DNA from 3 places in the Sodalis sp. RH21 genome. Region 3 is predicted to be linked to each of the others. Evidence: predicted binding sites of a transcription regulator. Region 3 holds the regulator's gene; each other region holds the start of a gene.
What was found. Region 3 encodes LexA, which represses DNA repair genes until DNA is damaged. Its sites were predicted from a motif close to TNCTGTATGTACATACAGNA; they were not measured.
Positions count from the first base shown of each region.

Region 1: the regulator LexA is predicted to act here: its motif matches at 4,949-4,968, upstream of mutH (DNA mismatch repair endonuclease MutH).
Region 2: the regulator LexA is predicted to act here: its motif matches at 5,097-5,116, upstream of dinG (ATP-dependent DNA helicase DinG).

Region 1 is NZ_CP178732.1:761,747-768,205, reverse strand. Features, by position in the region: gene thyA (thymidylate synthase) at 1-647, opposite strand, end outside; gene lgt (prolipoprotein diacylglyceryl transferase) at 654-1,526, opposite strand; gene ptsP (phosphoenolpyruvate--protein phosphotransferase) at 1,724-3,973, opposite strand; gene rppH (RNA pyrophosphohydrolase) at 3,986-4,513, opposite strand; gene mutH (DNA mismatch repair endonuclease MutH) at 5,204-5,896, shown strand; gene ACL2XP_RS03550 (TerC family protein) at 5,980-6,459, shown strand, end outside.
Region 2 is NZ_CP178732.1:4,086,906-4,093,364, reverse strand. Features, by position in the region: gene idi (isopentenyl-diphosphate Delta-isomerase) at 355-897, shown strand; gene ACL2XP_RS18840 (ABC transporter substrate-binding protein) at 1,108-2,040, shown strand; gene ACL2XP_RS18835 (ABC transporter permease) at 2,083-3,234, shown strand; gene ACL2XP_RS18830 (ABC transporter ATP-binding protein) at 3,231-4,172, shown strand; gene ACL2XP_RS18825 (ABC transporter permease) at 4,174-4,905, shown strand; gene ACL2XP_RS18820 (hypothetical protein) at 4,917-5,021, opposite strand; gene dinG (ATP-dependent DNA helicase DinG) at 5,183-6,459, shown strand, end outside.
Region 3 is NZ_CP178732.1:5,425,602-5,432,060, forward strand. Features, by position in the region: gene zur (zinc uptake transcriptional repressor Zur) at 26-535, shown strand; gene ACL2XP_RS25075 (CsbD family protein) at 777-986, opposite strand; gene lexA (transcriptional repressor LexA) at 1,367-1,975, opposite strand; gene ACL2XP_RS25085 (diacylglycerol kinase) at 2,096-2,464, opposite strand; gene plsB (glycerol-3-phosphate 1-O-acyltransferase PlsB) at 2,591-5,062, shown strand; gene ubiA (4-hydroxybenzoate octaprenyltransferase) at 5,112-5,981, opposite strand; gene ubiC (chorismate lyase) at 6,037-6,459, opposite strand, start outside.

The sequences.
Region 1 (6,459 bases), 1.3 Mb from region 3:
GCCTGTTCCAGATGATTGCTGTACAGGTGGGTATCCCCGCCGGTCCAGACAAAATCCCCCACCTGGAGATCGCACTGCTGCGCCACCATGTGCATCAACAGCGCGTAGCTGGCGATATTAAACGGCAGGCCGAGGAAAATATCGCACGAACGCTGATACAGCTGGCAGGATAACGTGCCGTTGGCGACATAAAACTGGAACAGCGCGTGACAAGGCGACAGCGCCATTTGATCCAGTTCACCCACATTCCAGGCGGAGACGATAATGCGCCGGGAGTCCGGGTCCTGGCGCAATTGGTCAATCACCCGGCTCAGTTGATCGATTTGACGGCCGTCCGCCGCGCCCCAGGCGCGCCACTGTTTGCCGTAGACCGGACCGAGGCTGCCGCTCTCGTCAGCCCACTCGTCCCAAATGGACACGTTGTGGTCATGCAGGTAACCGACGTTGGTATCGCCGTTGAGAAACCACAGCAGTTCGTAAATGATCGACCGGAGATGGCAGCGTTTGGTGGTGACCAAAGGAAATCCCCGCTGCAAATCGAAGCGCATCTGGTGGCCGAAGATTGACAATGTGCCGGTACCGGTGCGATCCGCTTTCGGCGTGCCTTCGTTACGCACCAGGCGCATCAAATCCAAATACTGTTTCATGTGACCTCAGGACAGTTGTTGCTGCGGGCGACGGCGGTAGGCCCAGATAAACATAATCAAACCGGCGATGATCATCGGCACCGAGAGAATTTGCCCCATGCTGACCATGCCGTCGAATAATCCGAGCTGCGCGTCGGGCTGCCGGAAAAACTCAACGATAATACGAAACGCGCCGTAACCCATCAGGAACAGGCCCGATACGCTGCCCAGGGGGCGCGGCTTGCGAATAAACACATTGAGGATAATAAACAGCACCACGCCTTCGAGCAGCAGTTCATAAATCTGCGAGGGGTGGCGCGGCAGCATGCCATATTGATTAAATAGCTCCTGCCATTGCGGGTGCGTCGGCAGCAAAGCCAAATCCTCGCTGCGGGAACCGGGGAACAGCATGGCCCACGGCGTATCGGTGGTAACGCGCCCCCAGAGCTCGCCGTTGATAAAGTTGCCCAAGCGGCCGGCGCCCAGGCCAAAGGGGATCATCGGCGCGATAAAATCCGCCACCTGGAAGAAATGGCGCTTGGTCCGGTAGGCAAACCAGAACATCACGATGATGACCCCGATCAGGCCGCCGTGGAATGACATGCCGCCATCCCAGACCTTGAATAAATACAGCGGGTCGTCGAGGAACACGGGCATGTTATAGAACAATACGTAACCGATGCGCCCGCCTAAAAACACCCCCAGGAAACCCGCGTACAGCAGGTTCTCCACTTCATCTTTGGTCCAGCCGCTGCCGGGCCGGTTGGCGCGGCGCACCGCCAGCCACATAGCGAAAACAAAACCGACCAGGTACATCAGGCCGTACCAATGGAGCGAGACCGGACCTATTGAGAATATAACCGGATCAAACTGAGGAAAGGCCAGATAATTCGTTGTCATTCATCACCACGATTTATGTCATTTTCACCCCGTCGATCTGGCGGGGCGCAGGCTATTCGATAACGAAAAAAGCGTTGGCATGCAGTGGGCTTGGTTCGTCCGACGCCGGCGTATCATAGCATAGCGCCGTATTTTTGGCGGGGGGCGACGGTAAATTTAGCGGCCAATAGTGTAAGTTTTTTTACGCCGCCCGCCCGTCAGCGGCCGCCGCGGATCAGGCCGCCCAGCCCGCGGCGTTCCAAAAACGCCGCCACCTGGTGGCGGACATCAATGGCATTTTGCGCGCTGAGCACCCGTTCCACCAATGCGCCCGCATCCTCAAGTTCGACATTGCGCAGCAGGTATTTGATTCTGGCCACGCTGCGCCCGTTCATACTGAGGGTGCGGTAGCCCATGCCGGTTAACAGCAACGCCCCCATGGGGTCGCCGGCCATCTCGCCGCACAGGCTGCAGTCCAGGCCCAGGTAGCGGCAGTCGGTGACGATCTTCAGCAATACTTGCAGCATGGCCGGATGCAGGCTGTCGTACATGGCCGCCACCCGGGTATTGTTGCGATCGACCGCCAGCAGGTATTGGGTCAGATCGTTCGATCCCACCGACACAAAATCCACCCGGTTAATCAGCAGCGGCAGCATAAATACCATGGCCGGCACTTCGATCATCACGCCGATACGCAGCGCGGGCAGCGGGTAGCCCAGCATTTCTTCCACTTCGCGCCCGGCCCGATCGATAAGGCGGCGCGCTTCGTCGATTTCATCGACGCTGGTGATCATCGGCAGCAAAATGCTGAGGTTGCCGGTGGCGGCGTTGGCGCGCAGCATGGCGCGCACCTGAATCAAGAAAATCTCCGGCTGATCGAGGGTAATGCGGATACCGCGCCAGCCGAGGCAGGGGTTCTCCTCGTTGATCGGCGCCATATACGGCAGCTGTTTATCCGATCCGACATCCAGCGTGCGCAGGGTGACCGATTTGGCCGGGAACAATTGCAGCATGCCCTGGTATTGCGCAACCTGCTCATCCTCGGAAGGGAAGCCGCTTTGCAGCATAAAAGGAATTTCGGTGCGATAGAGGCCGACGCCGTCCACCCGATTCCCCAGGCGCTGTTCATGCTCGGCGCTGAGCCCGGCGTTAAGCATCACCTGAATGCGCTCGCCGCCCTTCATGGTGGCCGGCTGCTCGACGTCATCTTCCGCCAGGCGGCTGAGCTGCTTTTCCTCGCTGATTAGCCGCTGATATTCCTGCACCAGCACCGGTTCGGGATCGACCAGCAGTTCGCCGCGGTAACCGTCAACCACCAGCAGGCGCTGGTTAAGCAGCGCCGGTTGAATATCGGCCCCCATCACGGTGGGGATGCCCATGGCGCGCACCAGGATGGCGGCATGGGAATTGGCGGCCCCGTCCCTGACCACCACGCCGACCATTTTATCCTGCGGCATCTCCGCCAACAGCGTCGCGCTCAGCTCGTCGGCCACCAGTATAAAGCGCGAAGGCCAGGGCGTCTCGCCCTGGATATTGTCATCCAGATGGAACAGCAGCCGCTGGCCGAGGGCGCGCAAATCACCGGATCGCTCGCGCATATAGCTGTCGTTGAGCTGGGCGAACTGTTCGGCGAACTGTTCGATCACCTGTTTTACCGCCCATTCGGCAATGGAGCCGGCGTCGATTTCCGCAAACAGCTCGCGCTTGAGCCTGGCGTCGTTCAACAGATGGGAATAAAGGTCGAAAATAGCCGCGCTGTCTTTTTGGGCATTGGCGGTAAAACGCTTGCTAAAGCGCCGGAATTCAGCCGCCGCCTCGCCCAGGGCGAAGGTCAGACGCTCGCGTTCGCGCGCGCTGTCCAGGGAGGAAGCTTTAAACACCTGGTCAAGGGAAGGCTGGCTGTTGTCCACCCAGCCTTGGGCGATGGCCACGCCCGGGGCCGCCGCCAGGGCGCGGATACGCGTCTGACGATATTGGCCGAACAGCGCGTTAAGCTGGGACTGGGATAAAATACCGGCCATTTGCGTGGCCAGCGTCACCATGAAAGATTCTTCGCTTTCGTCGAACTGGCGGTGCTCGCGTTGCTGCACCACCAGCACGCCCAGCAGTTGGCGGCGATGGATGATGGGCACCCCGAGGAACGAGCGGAACCGCTCTTCTTTTACCGCGGGAATATACTGGAAGCTGGGATGGTTATGGGCGTCGGCCAGGTTGATAGGCTCCGCCAGGCGTCCCACCAGCCCGACTATGCCCTGGTCGAACGCCAGCGTGACGGTACGCCCGCGCGGTTTTTTCAAACCGCGCGTGGCCATCAGGTAATAGCAGCGGCGATCGTTGTCGGCCAGATACACCGAGCAGACCTCGGTATCCATCGCCAGACAGGTTTCATTAACCAGAATTTCCAGCGTATCCGACAAACGCGGCGCAGCTGCGACCTTTTCTACGATTTCGCGCAAACGCGTAAGCATGTTCTGCGTGGCTTAACCCCTCTTCCGTCTGTAGGCAGGGAGAGTCCGTTGCGCGGTCGATTCCTGCAACGGCATGACTACGGTAGAAAACTCTTTCATAACCCGGCGGTAAACGTCCCGCTTAAAAGAAACCACCTGGCGCACCGGGTACCAAAAACTGACCCAACGCCAGCCATCAAATTCAGGGGTGCCCCCGCACTGCATATTGATATCGGCATCCTGACACATGAGTTGCAGCAGAAACCATTTTTGCTTCTGGCCGATGCAGACCGGTTTGGTGTCCCAGCGGACCAACCGCTTTGGCAGCTTATACCGTAACCAGTTGCGGGTGGCGGCCAGGATGCGCACATCCTTCCGGCTCAGTCCGACCTCTTCATACAGTTCACGGTACATGGCCTGCTCGGGAGTCTCGCCGGCGTTAATCCCGCCCTGGGGAAACTGCCATGAGTGCTGCCCGTATCTCCTGGCCCACACAACCTGCCCATCACGATTACAGATTACAATACCAACATTCGGGCGGTAGCCATCATCATCGATCACCGGACTACCTCGATTACATAAAATGCAAAGATGCCCTGATTGTTTCACACTCACTCAATACGGTAAACCACTGCTTTACAAGAATGCCTGACTGCGCGGGCCTGCGGCATGGCGCGGCGGACGAGGTTATTAACAGGCATCCGCGTCCAACGCCGATTTTATTCACTTTTTCTGTGGATAGATGTGTGCAGAACGCTGGATTAAATGGGTAAAACTTTTGGCCAAAGAGGGGCGCAGTAAAATTATACATAAAAAAAAACCAAATTTTTCAACCCGCTAATAACCAAGCCCTGCCTCAAAAGGATCGTGGAAGATCCGCCGCGCGTACGCTGGACTTCCCAGAGGTCAAATTTCACGCAATGATGACTTTATCCACAATTTGTGGCAAAAAGAGCAGCATATTATGGACAAACCAGCAAAAACAGGGGGCGTCAAGGCTGTAAATAGAGACAGTGGTACCCATTTATCAAGGTTATCCCATAGATCTGTGGATAACATGGTGTAAGATCCTGTTCATTGTCGGCTGCTACTGGTGCACAACCCGCCGCGGCCGGGCCGGCAAAAAAAGCGTAGCCGACAAAAAAGAGTGTGAAATCATGCTATTATTATGGCCTGATAATTAAAAAATCAATAACCCTTTTCGGCCGACCGACAAAGGTCAGTTTTTAAACAGCATGGGGAGAATGAATTATGAGCCTGCCCCCGATCGCCAAGCCCGTTACCCCGCCGGGGGACGAAGCGGAGCTGTTGGCCCGCGCAACGGCCCTGGCAGGGTACAATATGGGTGAACTGGCGGCGCATGCGGGCCTGGTGCTGCCGGCTAATCTGAAACGGGATAAAGGCTGGATCGGCGTGCTGCTGGAGCGTTATCTCGGCGCCAGCGCCGGCAGCAAGCCGGAACAAGATTTCGCCGCCATCGGCGTGGAACTGAAAACCATCCCGGTGGACAGCGCCGGCCGGCCGCTGGAAACCACCTTTGTCTGCGTCGCGCCGCTGACCGGCAACAGCGGCGTCACCTGGGAAACCAGCCACGTGCGATATAAATTAGCCCGCGTATTATGGATACCGGTAGAGGGGACGCGGGATATTCCGCTGACCCGGCGGCGCATCGGCACGCCGTTGTTATGGAGTCCCAGCCCGGAGGAGGAGCACCTGCTACGCTGCGACTGGGAGGAACTGATGGATTTAATCGTGCTGGGGCAAGTGGAACGTATTACCGCGCGCCATGGCGAGGTGCTGCAACTGCGGCCGAAGGCCGCCAACAGCCGGGCGCTGACCAAAGCCACCGGCGAATTTGGCCAGCCGATCATGACGTTGCCGCGCGGATTCTACCTGAAAAAGACCTTTACCGGGCCGATGCTTGCCAGGCATTACGTGATTTAAGTCGCATTTTCCTTGCCTGCCGGCCTTTTTACCTGTTTATAATATTCGTTTAAGCTTCGTTTACATTTAGGTAATTGATCATAATGTTTGATTGGATTGTGGCTCCCGATGCATGGTTGGCACTGGGAACACTAACTATTCTGGAAATCGTCCTTGGTATCGATAATATCATCTTTCTTTCCCTGGTCGTCGCCAAGCTGCCGCCGGCGCAACGGGCCAAAGCGCGCCGTCTGGGATTGTTCGGCGCCATGGTCATGCGGCTTTGCCTGCTGGCGTCCATTTCATGGGTGATACGTTTAACCTATCCGCTGTTTACCGTTTTCGATAACGAAATATCGATCCGAGACTTAATTCTGCTGCTGGGAGGGATCTTTTTGATCTGGAAATCCTGCGGGGAAATCCACCAAACCCTGGAAGGGGGCGAAGCCGAGCAAAACAGCAACGTGAGTTCCTTTATCGGCGCCATTACGCAAATCATGCTGCTGGACGTGATTTTCAGCCTGGACTCGGTGATTACCGCCGTCGGCTTATCGAATCATTTGTTCATCATGATGGCGGCAGTG
Region 2 (6,459 bases), 1.3 Mb from region 3:
AGACCGTGCCGTAGGGGTCGAAGCGGCCATGGTTTTCCTGGCCGCCGGAGCGCCCCTTGGGGCGGTATGCCCGCCAACACCGAACCGGCAGCGAGCCCTGTTAAAGGGAGACCGTGCCGTAGGGGTCGACGCGGCCATGGTTTTCCTGGCCGCCGGAGCGCCCCACGGCAGGCTAAACCCGCCAACACCGAACCCGCAGCTAGCACGACCCGCTCCTTGCCGCCCCCGGCCCCCCCTCAGACATGTTTTATTGCAAAAATAGCCCTTATCCCACACCAATAACTCTTTATTGCACAGATTTTCCCCGCTACAACCGATAAAATCACCTAAACCAAGACTCAGCAAGGCGACGCTATGGCATTTACCGAAGTAGTGCTGGTTAACGAACACGATCGGCCGGTCGGCCAAATGGAAAAACTCCGGGCGCATCGCGAAGGGCTACTCCATCGCGCCATTACCGTATACCTCTTCAACCCGCAGGGAGAACTCCTGCTCCAGCAACGCGCCCAAACCAAATACCACTGCGGCGCGCTATGGAGCAACACCTGCTGCGGCCATCCGCTCCCTCTTGAAGACACCCAGGCGGCGGCCCGACGACGGCTCTACGAAGAAATGGGACTGCGCTGCGCCCTCACGCCGGTTTTCGATCTGCAATACAGGCTGCCCCTCGCCAACGGACTGATCGAACACGAATTTGACCACGTATTTTTCGGCATCACCAGCCAGCCGCCCACGCTCAATCCCGACGAAGCCATGGCCTTCCGCTATCAGTCGCTCCCCCAAATCCAGCAAGACATTCTCCTGAACCCGGCGCTCTACACGCCCTGGTTTTTACTGACGATGGCCGCCGTTCCCGGCTATTACACCGAATTTATGCGCCTAAAGCGCGCCGGTTAAGCCCGGCGCCCGGTCTCCGCCCAGCACCGGCCGACAGATTGCCCGAAACAATCAGCGGTAACGCAGCGGCGCCGCCTTCACGCTTTCGGTTCTAACATATGCATTCTTTTTTCAATAAATAATTATCTATTTGAACTATCATTTCAGTAACATATTCACCATTACGCCGTTGTGGATACCTTACCAATAACCTTCGAGGGGAAAAGATTCATGGCCAATTTCTTTCATCATGGACGAGCGCTGTGCCTTGCCGCAGCTATGCTGGGTATGACGGCCGGCGTCCAGGCAGCGGACTCGTCCGTGCGGGTGGGTTCAAAAATCGATACCGAAGGTTCCCTGCTGGGCAACATTATCGTCCAGGTACTGGACTCCCACGGCGTTAAAACCGTCAATAAATCACAATTGGGCACCACCCAGGTGCTGCGCGGCGCCATCACCTCCGGCGAGATTGATATCTATCCGGAATACACCGGCAACGGCGCGTTCTTTTTCAGCGACGAAAAAGACCCGGCCTGGAAAGATGTCAATGCTGGATACCAGAAGGTCAAAAAACTCGATTACGATAAAAACCACATCGTCTGGCTCGACCCCGCCCCGGCCAACAACACCTGGACCATCGCCGTTCGCCAGGATCTGGCCAAGGGCCAGCATCTGACCTCGTTAGCCGACCTGAGCCGTTACCTGAAATCGGGCGGCAAGTTTAAGCTGGCCGCGTCGGCGGAATTTATCGAGCGTCCCGATGCGCTGCCCGCCTTTGAAAAAACCTATGGTTTCAAACTTCAGCAGGATCAATTGCTGTCCCTGGCCGGCGGCGATACCGCGGTAACCCTGAAAGCCGCAGCCGAGCAAACCTCCGGCGTCAATGCCGCCATGGCGTACGGCACCGACGGTCCGGTGGCCGCGCTGGGATTGCAAACCCTTACCGACCCGAGCGGCGTGCAGCCGATCTATGCGCCGTCCCCCATTATCCGCGAGTCGGTATTAAAACAGCATCCGGAAATCGCACAGTGGCTCAAGCCGGTGTTTGCTTCCCTGGATACCCAGACGCTGCAAAAACTTAATGCCAGCATCGCGGTGGAAGGACAAAACGCGAAAAAAGTCGCGGCGGATTACCTCAAGCAAAAAGGCTTTGTGAAATCGTAACGCGCCTGGCCCAGGGGAGAGTGATGCAAAGAGCAATGCAGATTGGTTAAAAACCGCGTACTGCTGACACTGACGGGATTACTGGTTTTTGCCGGGCTGGTCCTGCCGTTTGTGAATTATGCGCCGAACCGCCTGATGTCCGGCCAGGGGATCGGCCTGGCCGGACTCTTGGGCGGGCTGCGCATACTGATCCTGCTGCCGGCCGCGGCGGCGCTGGCGTTGTGTTTTATCACACCCTCCCGGCCGGTGCGCCTGGCGGTCATGCTGCTGGCCGAAGTGCTGCTGGTATGCCTGGCGGCCCTGGCCGGCGACGCTGCCGACCATCTCGCCGAACAGGGCGGGGGGCTGGTGCGGACCTCTTTTGGCAGCGGATTCTGGCTGATGGGCGCCTTATGCTTGCTGATTGCCGCCGACGCCATTGGGCGCGCATTGGCCAGCCAGACGCTGCGCGTACTGGCCAATGCGCAAATCTGGCTGCCGCTGGTGGCGCTGGTGGCCGCCGGCCGCCTGGACCAGTTGTCGCTGTTCAAGGAATACGCCAACCGTCAGGACGTTTTCCAGCAGGCGCTCGGCGAGCATCTCATCCTATTGTTCGGCACCCTGGTGCCGGCCATTATTATCGGCATTCCGCTGGGTTTACTGTGCCATCATTCCGCGCGCTGGCGTCCGGCGCTGTTTTCCACGCTCAATGTCATCCAGACCATCCCCGCCATTGCGCTGTTCGGCCTGCTGATTGCCCCGCTCAGCGGCTTGGCCACCGCCTGGCCGTGGCTGCGCGACATCGGCATCGGCGGCATCGGCCTGGCGCCGGCGCTGATCGCCTTGGTGCTATATGCGCTATTGCCCCTGGTGCGCAGCGTGAATGCCGGCTTACAGCAGGTGCCCGCCGACGTGATTGAAACCGCGCTCGGCATGGGCATGACCCGCGGACAAATATTTCGGCGGATTCAAGTGCCGCTGGCGCTGCCGGTGATTCTTTCCGGCATCCGGATCATTGCCGTGCAAACCGTCGGCATGGGCATGATCGCCGCGCTGATTGGCGCCGGCGGCTTTGGCGCACTGATGTTCCAGGGGCTGCTCAGCAGCGCGCTGGAACTGGTATTGCTCGGGGTGATTCCGGCCATTGCCTTGGCGGTGCTGGTGGATACGCTGTTTAAACTGATTATTTCATTCCTTGAAACGGTGCGCCAATGATCCAATTCCAGCAGGTAAGCAAGTATTTTCATGGCAAACCGGCGGTGGAAAACCTGAATCTGAATATTGCCGCCGGTGAGTTTACCGTGTTGATCGGCACCTCCGGTTCGGGCAAATCCACCACCCTGAAAATGATCAATCGCCTGATTGAACACGACCAGGGCAAAATCCTGTTTGCCGGCGATGAAATCCACAGCTTCAAACCGCAGGAACTGCGCCGGCGCATGGGGTATGCCATTCAGTCCATCGGTTTGTTCCCCCATTGGACGGTGGAGCAAAATATCGCCACCGTGCCGCAACTGCTGAAATGGCCGCGGGCGAAAATCCGCGATCGGGTAACGGAACTGCTGGAACTGCTGCATCTGGATGCGCGGCAATTCCGCGGCCGGTATCCCCACCAGCTTTCCGGCGGCCAGCAACAGCGCGTGGGCGTGGCGCGCGCCCTGGCCGCCGACCCGGAAGTACTGCTGATGGATGAACCCTTCGGCGCCCTCGACCCGGTCACCCGGGGAGCGTTGCAAACGGAAATCGCCCGCATTCATCAATTGTCCGGGCGCACCGTGGTGCTGGTCACCCATGATATCGATGAGGCGCTGGCGCTGGCACAGCACATTGTGCTGCTCGATCAGGGGCAGGTGATCCAGCAGGGGTCGCCGCGCCATTTGCTGACGCAGCCTGCCAATGCGTTTGTGCGCAATTTTTTCGGCCGCAGCGATATCGGCATCAAATTGCTGGCGCTGGGCGCCGCCGGCACCCATGCCCGCCCCGGGGAACGTTTGGCCGGCCAACCGATACCCGCGGCGATGACCCTGCGCGAGGCCCTGTCGGAATTCGTCTCCCGCCAAACCGAGTTATTGCCGGTGGTTGACGCGCAGGGCGCCTCCGTCGGCGTGCTGCATTTCAAGGATTTGATCAAGCCGGCGCGGGAGGACGTCTAGAATGCTGCGCCGCATAGCCACCGACCCATTGTTATGGTGCCTGCTGCTGTTATTGGCGCTGATGTTCGGCATGACGCGGCTGGACGGGTTGTTCTCCATGCTGTTTCCCACTCTCGATCGCCCGGTCTATCTGCAGGACAGCTTTGCATCGCTGGCCTGGGCGCATGTGCAACTGGTGCTGATTTCCAGCGTTATCGCCGTGGCCATCGGCGTAGGCGCGGGAATCGGCGTTACGCGGCGGGCGGGCAAGGAGTTCCGTTCGCTGGTGGAAACGCTGGTGGCGGTAGGACAGACCTTCCCGCCTGTGGCGGTGCTGGCGGTGGCGGTGCCGGTGATGGGTTTCAGCGAACAGCCGGCGATTATCGCCCTGGTGCTCTATGGCCTGCTGCCGATAGTCCAGGGCACCATTACCGGCATTGAAACGGTGGCGGAATCCATCCTGGAAACCGCCACCGGGGCGGGCATGAGCCGCTGGCAAATACTGACCCGGGTGGAGCTGCCGCTGGCGGCCCCGGTGATTATTACCGGTATCCGCACCTCGGTTATTATCAATATCGGCACCGCCGCCATCGCCTCGACCGTCGGCGCCAAAACCCTGGGTTCGCCGATTATCATCGGGTTAAGCGGTTTTAATACGGCCTATATTTTGCAGGGGGCGATATTGGTGGCGCTGCTGGCCGTGATCAGCGATATGCTGTTCGAACGCTGGCTGCGCTGTTTTCATCGCGCGTGAGCGCGGCGGCCTCAACTGTGGACGATAACGATATAACCCGCCAACATGACCCCGCCCACGGCGCCCAGCGCACATAAGGAAATAAGGCCGAAAACGCCTGCTTTGACCAGATTCATAGGATTCCTTGATAAACCAGAGATAGCTTATTATAAGAGCAATCATCCGTGATACAAGCGCCTCCGGCCGCCAATGCCTGAAGATATATACAGCTACGGGCTGACGCCGCGGCCGGTCTGTGGGACAATAACCCTCCCTGCATTAATAAAAAAGTTGCTGAATGTCGCTGTCCGTTGCCACCAAGGCGCAAATCCATGATTGGTATAAAGCGCTGCAAAAACATATCCCGGATTTTATATCCCGCATGCCGCAGCGCCAGATGATTGCCGAAGTGGCCAAGGCGCTGTCCGGCGACATTGAACGCCACCTGGTCATCGAGGCGCCTACCGGGGTGGGCAAAACCCTCGCCTACTTGATTCCCGGCATCGCCATCAGCCGCGCCGAAGAAAAACCGCTGGTGGTCAGTACCGCCAACGTGGCCCTGCAAGATCAAATTTTCAGCAAAGACTTACCGCTGCTGAAAAAACTGATCCCGGATTTAACATTTACCGCCGCGTTTGGCCGCCGGCGTTATGTCTGCCCGCGCAATCTGGCGGCCATGTCCGCCGATGCGGTATTCCAGGGCGACCTGAAACTGTTTCTCGATGACGAGCCGGCGCCCGCCGACGGCAAGGAAAAAACGCTGTGCGGCAAGTTGCAGCAGGATCTGCAGCGTTTTTCCTGGGATGGCCTGCGCGACCATTACCCCAAATCGGTCAGCGACGGATTATGGGGCAAACTCAGCACGGACAAGGCCAACTGCCTGGGGCGCAATTGCCATTATTTCCGGGAGTGCCCGTTTTTTATTGCCCGCAAGGAAATCGAAAGCGCCGACGTGGTGGTCGCCAACCATGCGCTGGTGATGGCGGCGCTGGACAGCGAATCGGTGCTGCCCAATCCCAAGCATATGCTGCTGGTGCTGGACGAAGGGCATCATTTGCCCGACGTGGCGCGCGACGCGCTGGAGATGGCCGGCGAAATTACCGTCGGGTTCATCACTCACCAGCTGGAACTGTTTATGCGCCAGACCGAACAAATCCTGGCGCAGTTTAAACCGGCCAGGCCGCCATTGCTCAGCGGCGGGGAACGGCTAAAAAACCACTGCGCCGAAATTCTGGAATTGGTGCAACAGTTCGAGCGGCAGGCGGTGTCGTTTTTGCCCAAGGATCGCGTGGTGGCGGAGTTTCGTTTTGAGATGGGTCAATTGCCCGCCGCCATGGGCGAAATGGCCGCGCGGTTATATAAGCTCACCGACGCGCTGCGCATGCTGACGGAATTCCTGCTTAACGATCTGAGCGAAAAAACCGGCAAACAGGATATCGTCCGGCTGCACCAGGCGCTGTTGCAAACCAGCCGCACCTTGGGCTATTGGGAAGCCACCAGCCGGTTATGGAAACTGGCGGCGCAGGAAAAAGCCTCCAATGCCCCGATTTCCAAGTGGCTGAATCGCGAAATGAG
Region 3 (6,459 bases):
GCGGAATTAGCTGCGGGGAATCCCTATGAATGCAACAACCCAGTCTCAATTACTCAGTCAGGCGGAACAACTGTGCGAACAACGTAATGTGCGCCTGACGCCACAGCGCCTGGAAGTGTTGCGCCTGATGACCCAGCAGGAGGGCGCCATCAGCGCCTATGACCTGCTGGACTTGCTCAGGGTATCGGAACCCCAGGCCAAGCCGCCAACTATTTACCGAGCGCTGGATTTTCTGCTGGAACAAGGATTTATCCATCGCGTGGAGTCCACCAATAGCTTTGTGCTTTGCCACCACTTTGAACAACCGGGCCACACGTCCGCTTTTTTCATCTGCGATCGCTGTGGCCAGGTCACGGAGCAATCAACCGAGGGCATTGAGGACATATTGCAGAAGATGGCTAAGGCCGCCGGTTTCGCCATGCGCCATAACGTGGTGGAAGCGCATGGGTTTTGCCCTGCCTGCACGGACGTACAGGCCTGCGAAAGCCCGCAAGATTGCCATCATGACCATAGCATCACTATAAAAAAGCGTTGATAACGTTGTTGCTTGCCCGGATAAATCAGCAAAGATTTTTAATATAATGGCCGCTAGCCCGCATTGAAAAATCATTATTACGGCTGTTTTTGAACCAAGCGGGTCAAGCGGGTAAAGATAAATAAGGTGGGGACAAATAATGCAGCGGCATAAAGCCGGGTGGTACGTCCTTGTACCTTTGGGTAGGAACACTGCTAAAGAAATAACCTCTTGGTACCACGGTTATTTCTTTTTAGACAAGCTACCAACGATATTTATTGCGGGATTCCCAGTCTTTGACTTCCGTTTCGGCGGCATCTTTGCCGTAACCGTAACGTTCCTGGATTTTCCCGATTAATTGCTCGCGTTTGCCTTCAACAACGGTCAAATCATCATCGGTGAGTTTACCCCATTGTTCTTTGATTTTACCTTTGAACTGTTTCCAATTGCCGCTGGCTTCGTCTTTGTTCATCGGAGTTCTCCTTGGTCTTCGGTTAATCAATTAACTTACTATGCATCGGTTAATGAAAAACAAAAAAAATCTGATTCATCTACCGGAGGTCATAAGCTAACCCTATGGCTATAAGTATAGCAGCGCATTTGGTATAAGCATTATTTCGCAGCAGAATAGCCCAGGCTTACCGGCTTTTCATCTGGAAGCGGTCGATAAAACCAGGGTAAACAGCGGGTAGCAGAAGAAAAGGGAAAGAACGGTAAATGTAACAATATGTGTCGGCAGGGCCACCCTGGAGCCGTAGCCAGCAACAGGGGAGGCCGGGAATTGATAGCGTTTTTAGCCGCGTAAATTCACGAGGCCGGCGCAGCGGCACCGGTTTTGGCTACGGCTGCGGGTTAAATCCAGTTGCCGTTGCGGATAACGCCAACCGCCAGCCCTTCAATGGAGAGTTCCTGATGGCGAAGATCGACGATAATGGGCGCGAATTCGCTGTTTTCAGGCAATAACTCCACAATATTGCCATGTTTCTTCAGGCGCTTAACCGTTACTTCATCGTTGATTCGCGCCACCACTACCTGGCCGTTATGCGCGTCCTGGGTTTTGTGCACCGCCAGCAGGTCGCCGTCCATAATGCCGATATCCTTCATGGACATGCCGCTTACCCGCAGCAGGAAATCAGCATGGGGTTTAAACAGGTCGGGGTCTATTTGATAGTGGCTTTCTATGTGCTGTTCCGCAAGCAGAGGCTCGCCGGCGGCCACGCGGCCAATGAGCGGCAGGCCGGTTTCTTCTTCGATTAATAACCGGATGCCACGTGAGGCGCCCGAGACAATTTCGATAGCGCCTTTACGCGCCAGCGCCTTGAGGTGCTCTTCAGCGGCGTTGGGGGACTTGAACCCCAGGCGCTGGGCGATCTCCGCGCGGGTCGGCGGCATACCGGTTTGCGATATGTGATCGCGTATAAGCTCAAAAACCTCTTGCTGTCTGGCGGTTAACGCTTTCATTCCGTCCCCTGTTTGTTTATACAGTCTTTCTGCGAGTATATACAGGTCCGGCGCAATTGAAAACCTTCAACGTACCAAAATGCGATAAAATCCCGGCCAAGGGGGCCTGAAAACGCAAGATCAGGCGAAGTGCCGCCACAACAACATCCCCCAGACGAACAAGGCCAGAATAATGGCCAGCGTGACCGCGGCCGACCCCAGATCCTTCGCCCTACCGGAAAGCGGGTGCAATTCGGGCCCGATACGGTCAACCACGGCTTCTATAGCGCTATTGATAATTTCGATCACCACCACCAGCCACACAGATCCGATCAATAAAATTCGCGAAACGGGGTCTGATTCGAGATAACATGCAATGACGATCGCCAAGATGGCAACCACCACTTCCTGACGGAAAGCGGCTTCATGACGCCAGGCGGCGCAAAATCCTTTTATTGAGTATCCCGTGGCTTTATAGATGCGACTAAGCCCGCTGGTTTGGTTTGCCATAATTTTTATGCACAGAGAGAAAATAGCGCCCATGTTACCTGTTCTTCGCGTTCGTATCACCACAGATCTGCCGCGCGGTTTCTGGTATTCTTGAGTCGCAATGCTAACAAGGGGCTTCACAAAGATATGTCAGGTTGGCGTACTATTTTTTACACGTTCTTGGATTTACCGCTCAGGCTGCTGGTGCGAAGCAAAGTCATTCCCGCGAATCCACGGGAAGAAACCGGTTTGGACCCTCTGCGGCCAATAATGTATGTGTTACCATATAATTCAAAAGCGGACTTACTCACGCTGCGCGCGCAATGTTTGCATCTCCAATTACCCGACCCCTTGATTCCCTTGGAAATCGACGGCGTCGTCTTGCCGCGTTACGTTTTTATCCATGATGGTCCGCGCGTCTTCTCTTATTTCTCGGAAAAACTCGAATCCGTAAAGCTGTTTCACGACTATCTGGACTTGCACCGCAACAATCAGCAACTCGATGTACAAATGGTGCCCGTATCCATCATGTTCGGCCGCTCTCCCGGACGCGAGGCGCAGCAAAACCAGCCCGCCCCCCAGTTGCGCCTGCTTAACGGTTTTCAAAAATTTATCGCCGTACTGTGGCTGGGACGCGATAGCTTCGTCCGCTTCTCCAATCCGCTGTCCATGCGCTATATGGCGACGGAACACGGTACCGACAAAACCATCGCGCAAAAGCTCGCCCGCGTCGCCATGATTCATTTCGCGCGCCAACGTCTGGTGGCGGTGGGGCCGCGTTTGCCGGTCCGCCAGGATTTGTTTAATAAATTATTGGCGTCCAAGGCGATCGAAAAAGCCGTCGAAGATGAAGCCCGCACCAAAAAAATCTCCGCGGAAAAAGCGCAGCAAAACGCCATCGCCCTCATGGAAGAAATTGCGGCGGACTTTTCTTACGAGGCGGTACGCCTCTCCGATCGCGTATTGAGCTGGACCTGGAACCGTCTTTACCAAGGGCTGCATGTTCGTAATGCCGAACGCGTACGCCAACTGGCGGAAGACGGTCATGAGATAGTCTACGTACCCTGTCATCGCAGCCATATGGACTATTTATTATTATCCTATGTGCTTTACCACCAGGGCCTGGTGCCGCCGCATATCGCCGCGGGCATCAATTTGAATTTCTGGCCCGCGGGCCCGATTTTCAGGCGCCTGGGCGCATTTTTCATCCGCCGCACCTTTAAGGGCAACAAACTCTACTCCACGATTTTCCGTGAATATTTGGGCGAGCTGTTTACCCGGGGTTATTCGGTGGAATATTTCATGGAAGGCGGGCGCTCGCGTACCGGGCGGTTGCTTGAACCCAAAACCGGTACGCTGACCATGACCATCCAGGCCATGCTGCGCGGGGGCAATCGGCCGATTACCCTGGTGCCGATTTATGTGGGTTATGAACATGTCATGGAAGTGGGCACCTACGCCAAAGAGCTGCGCGGCGCCACCAAAGAGAAAGAGGGATTTGTGCAAATGGTCCGCGGGTTGCGTAAATTACGTAATCTGGGCCAGGGGTATGTCAATTTTGGCGAGCCCTTATCCCTAAGCACCTATCTTAACCAGAACGTGCCGCAATGGCGCGACTCCATCGATCCCATTGACGCCCAGCGGCCTTCCTGGCTGGCGCCGGCGGTGGATGATATCGCCGCGAAAATCATGGTGCGTATCAACAACGCGGCGGCGGCCAACGCCATTAATCTGTGCTCCACGGTATTACTGGCCTCCCGTCAGCGCTCGCTTACCCGCGAGCAGTTGTTGCAGCAGCTCACCTGCTATTTGGCGTTGCTGCGCAACGTGCCTTATGCGTCCGATGTGACGGTACCCGAGTCCACCGCGCAGGAACTGCTGGAGCACGCCCTGGCGATGAATAAGTTCAGCATCGAAAAGGATACTATCGGCGATATTATTTATTTGTCCCGCGAGCAGGCGGTGCTGATGACGTATTACCGCAATAATATCCAGCATCTGTTTATCCTGCCTTCGCTGGTCGCCAGTATCGTTATCGGTCATCCCGGCATCGACCGGAAACAGTTATTGCGCCGGATAAACCTGTTCTATCCCATGATGAAGGCCGAACTGTTCATGCAGCATGAGAACACCGATCTCGGCCCTATTATCGATTCGCTGATTGAAGAGCTGGTACGCCAAGGGTTGATTTTCGATCGCGACCGGCAATTATTACTTAACCCGGCGCAGGCGCAAACCCTGCAGCTACTGGCGGCCAGCGTGCGTGAAACGCTGCAACGCTATGCCATCACCTTTTCACTGCTGCGCATCAATCCCGAGATCAACCGGGGCACGCTGGAGAAAGAGAGCCGCATCATGGCCCAACGCCTTTCGGTGCTGCATGGCATAAATGCGCCGGAATTCTTCGACAAAGCGGTATTCTCCACCCTGGTGGCTACGCTGCGCGAGGAAGGTTATATCAGCGACAGCGGCGACGCCATCGGCGAGAGGGTAAGGGAAATGAGCGAGATACTCAGCGAACTGCTTACGCCGGAAGTCCGGCTTACCATTGAAAGCGCCAGCGTATTAGCTAACGCCCCCGCCGTCGAGCCGCCGGGCGAGGCGTCGATGACGGTATGACGCGCCCATGACGGGCGCGGGCTTATCCATGCCCGTACCCGTCAGCGGCTTAAGACTGTCCCGTACCCGTTCCAAGCAAACTCAGCGCGATACCCACAAAGACCACCATGCCTACCAGGTTGTTATTCAGAAACGCTTTAAAGCAGGCGTCCCGCTCGCGCCGGACAATCATTTTTTGCTGATAGACAAACATGGCCCCGGCGATCAATAGCGACGCGTAAAAAGGCCAGCTTAGCCCCATCAGCCCCCCCAGCAGCAGTAGCAGCAGCAGCGTGGCCGCTTGCAGGCCGCCGACGATAGCTTTGTCATAACGGCCAAACAGGATAGCGGTGGATTTTACGCCAATGCGCAGGTCGTCATCGCGATCTACCATGGCATATAGCGTATCGTAGGCTACCGTCCAGAGGATGTTCGCCGCAAACAGCAGCCAACAGGCTAAAGGTAAGGACTCACTTACAGCTGCGTATCCCATGGGAATTGACCAGCCGAAAGCCGCGCCCAGCACCAGTTGCGGCAGGTGGGTGACCCGCTTCATAAAGGGATAAACCCAGGCCAGCGCCAATCCCGCCACCGATAGCGCGATAGTCATGGTATTGAGAGTCAGGACTAAGCCAAACGAGAGTCCCACCAGGATCACAAACAGGATTTTCGCTTCTTTCTCGCTAATAAGGCCGCTGGGAAGCGGCCGCGAGGCGGTACGCTTAACGTGTCCGTCAATTTTGCGGTCGGCATAATCATTAACCACGCATCCGGCGGCCCGCATAAAAAAAACGCCCAGGATAAACACCATCAGCGTACCAAGAGCGGGCGTGCCCCGCCCGGCCAGCCATAACGCCCACAGGGTCGGCCAAAGTAACAACAGAGAACCAATGGGTTTATCAATGCGCATTAACCGGCACCAGGCCTGCCATTTGCCCATCGTGGCGCTTTGTTCCACTTCTCTCTCCTATACTTCATCAAACTTTACGTTATGTTTAACGATACAGCGGCGCGTCAGGTAAAAATAGCTCTGTCAGCAATAAGGACTTGCCGCTGGGCCGAAAACACGAGCGGCGCGCCCATAAATTATCCGATTTACCCACCTGGATATAGTCCCGCGCCGGGGCCTCATCGCGAAACAACCATTTGCCGAGCGGTATATCGCCAAGAGTGGTAAGCGCCCACTCCGCCCCCGCCAGCGCATCCTCGGGAATCAGGGTACGCCCTACCAGCCAAGGTTGCTCGTCACCGCACAATACGACTTCCCGCAGCCAATAGCGTTCGCATGGGGGTAAGAGCGCCACCTCAGGCCCCAGCGTTTGCGCCGGGAAATAGCCTTCCCGGCCGCGGCGGACCGCGACGCGGCGGCAATGGCGCTCAAAACGCAGGGTCATGGAGCCTCGCTCCATCAGCCAATC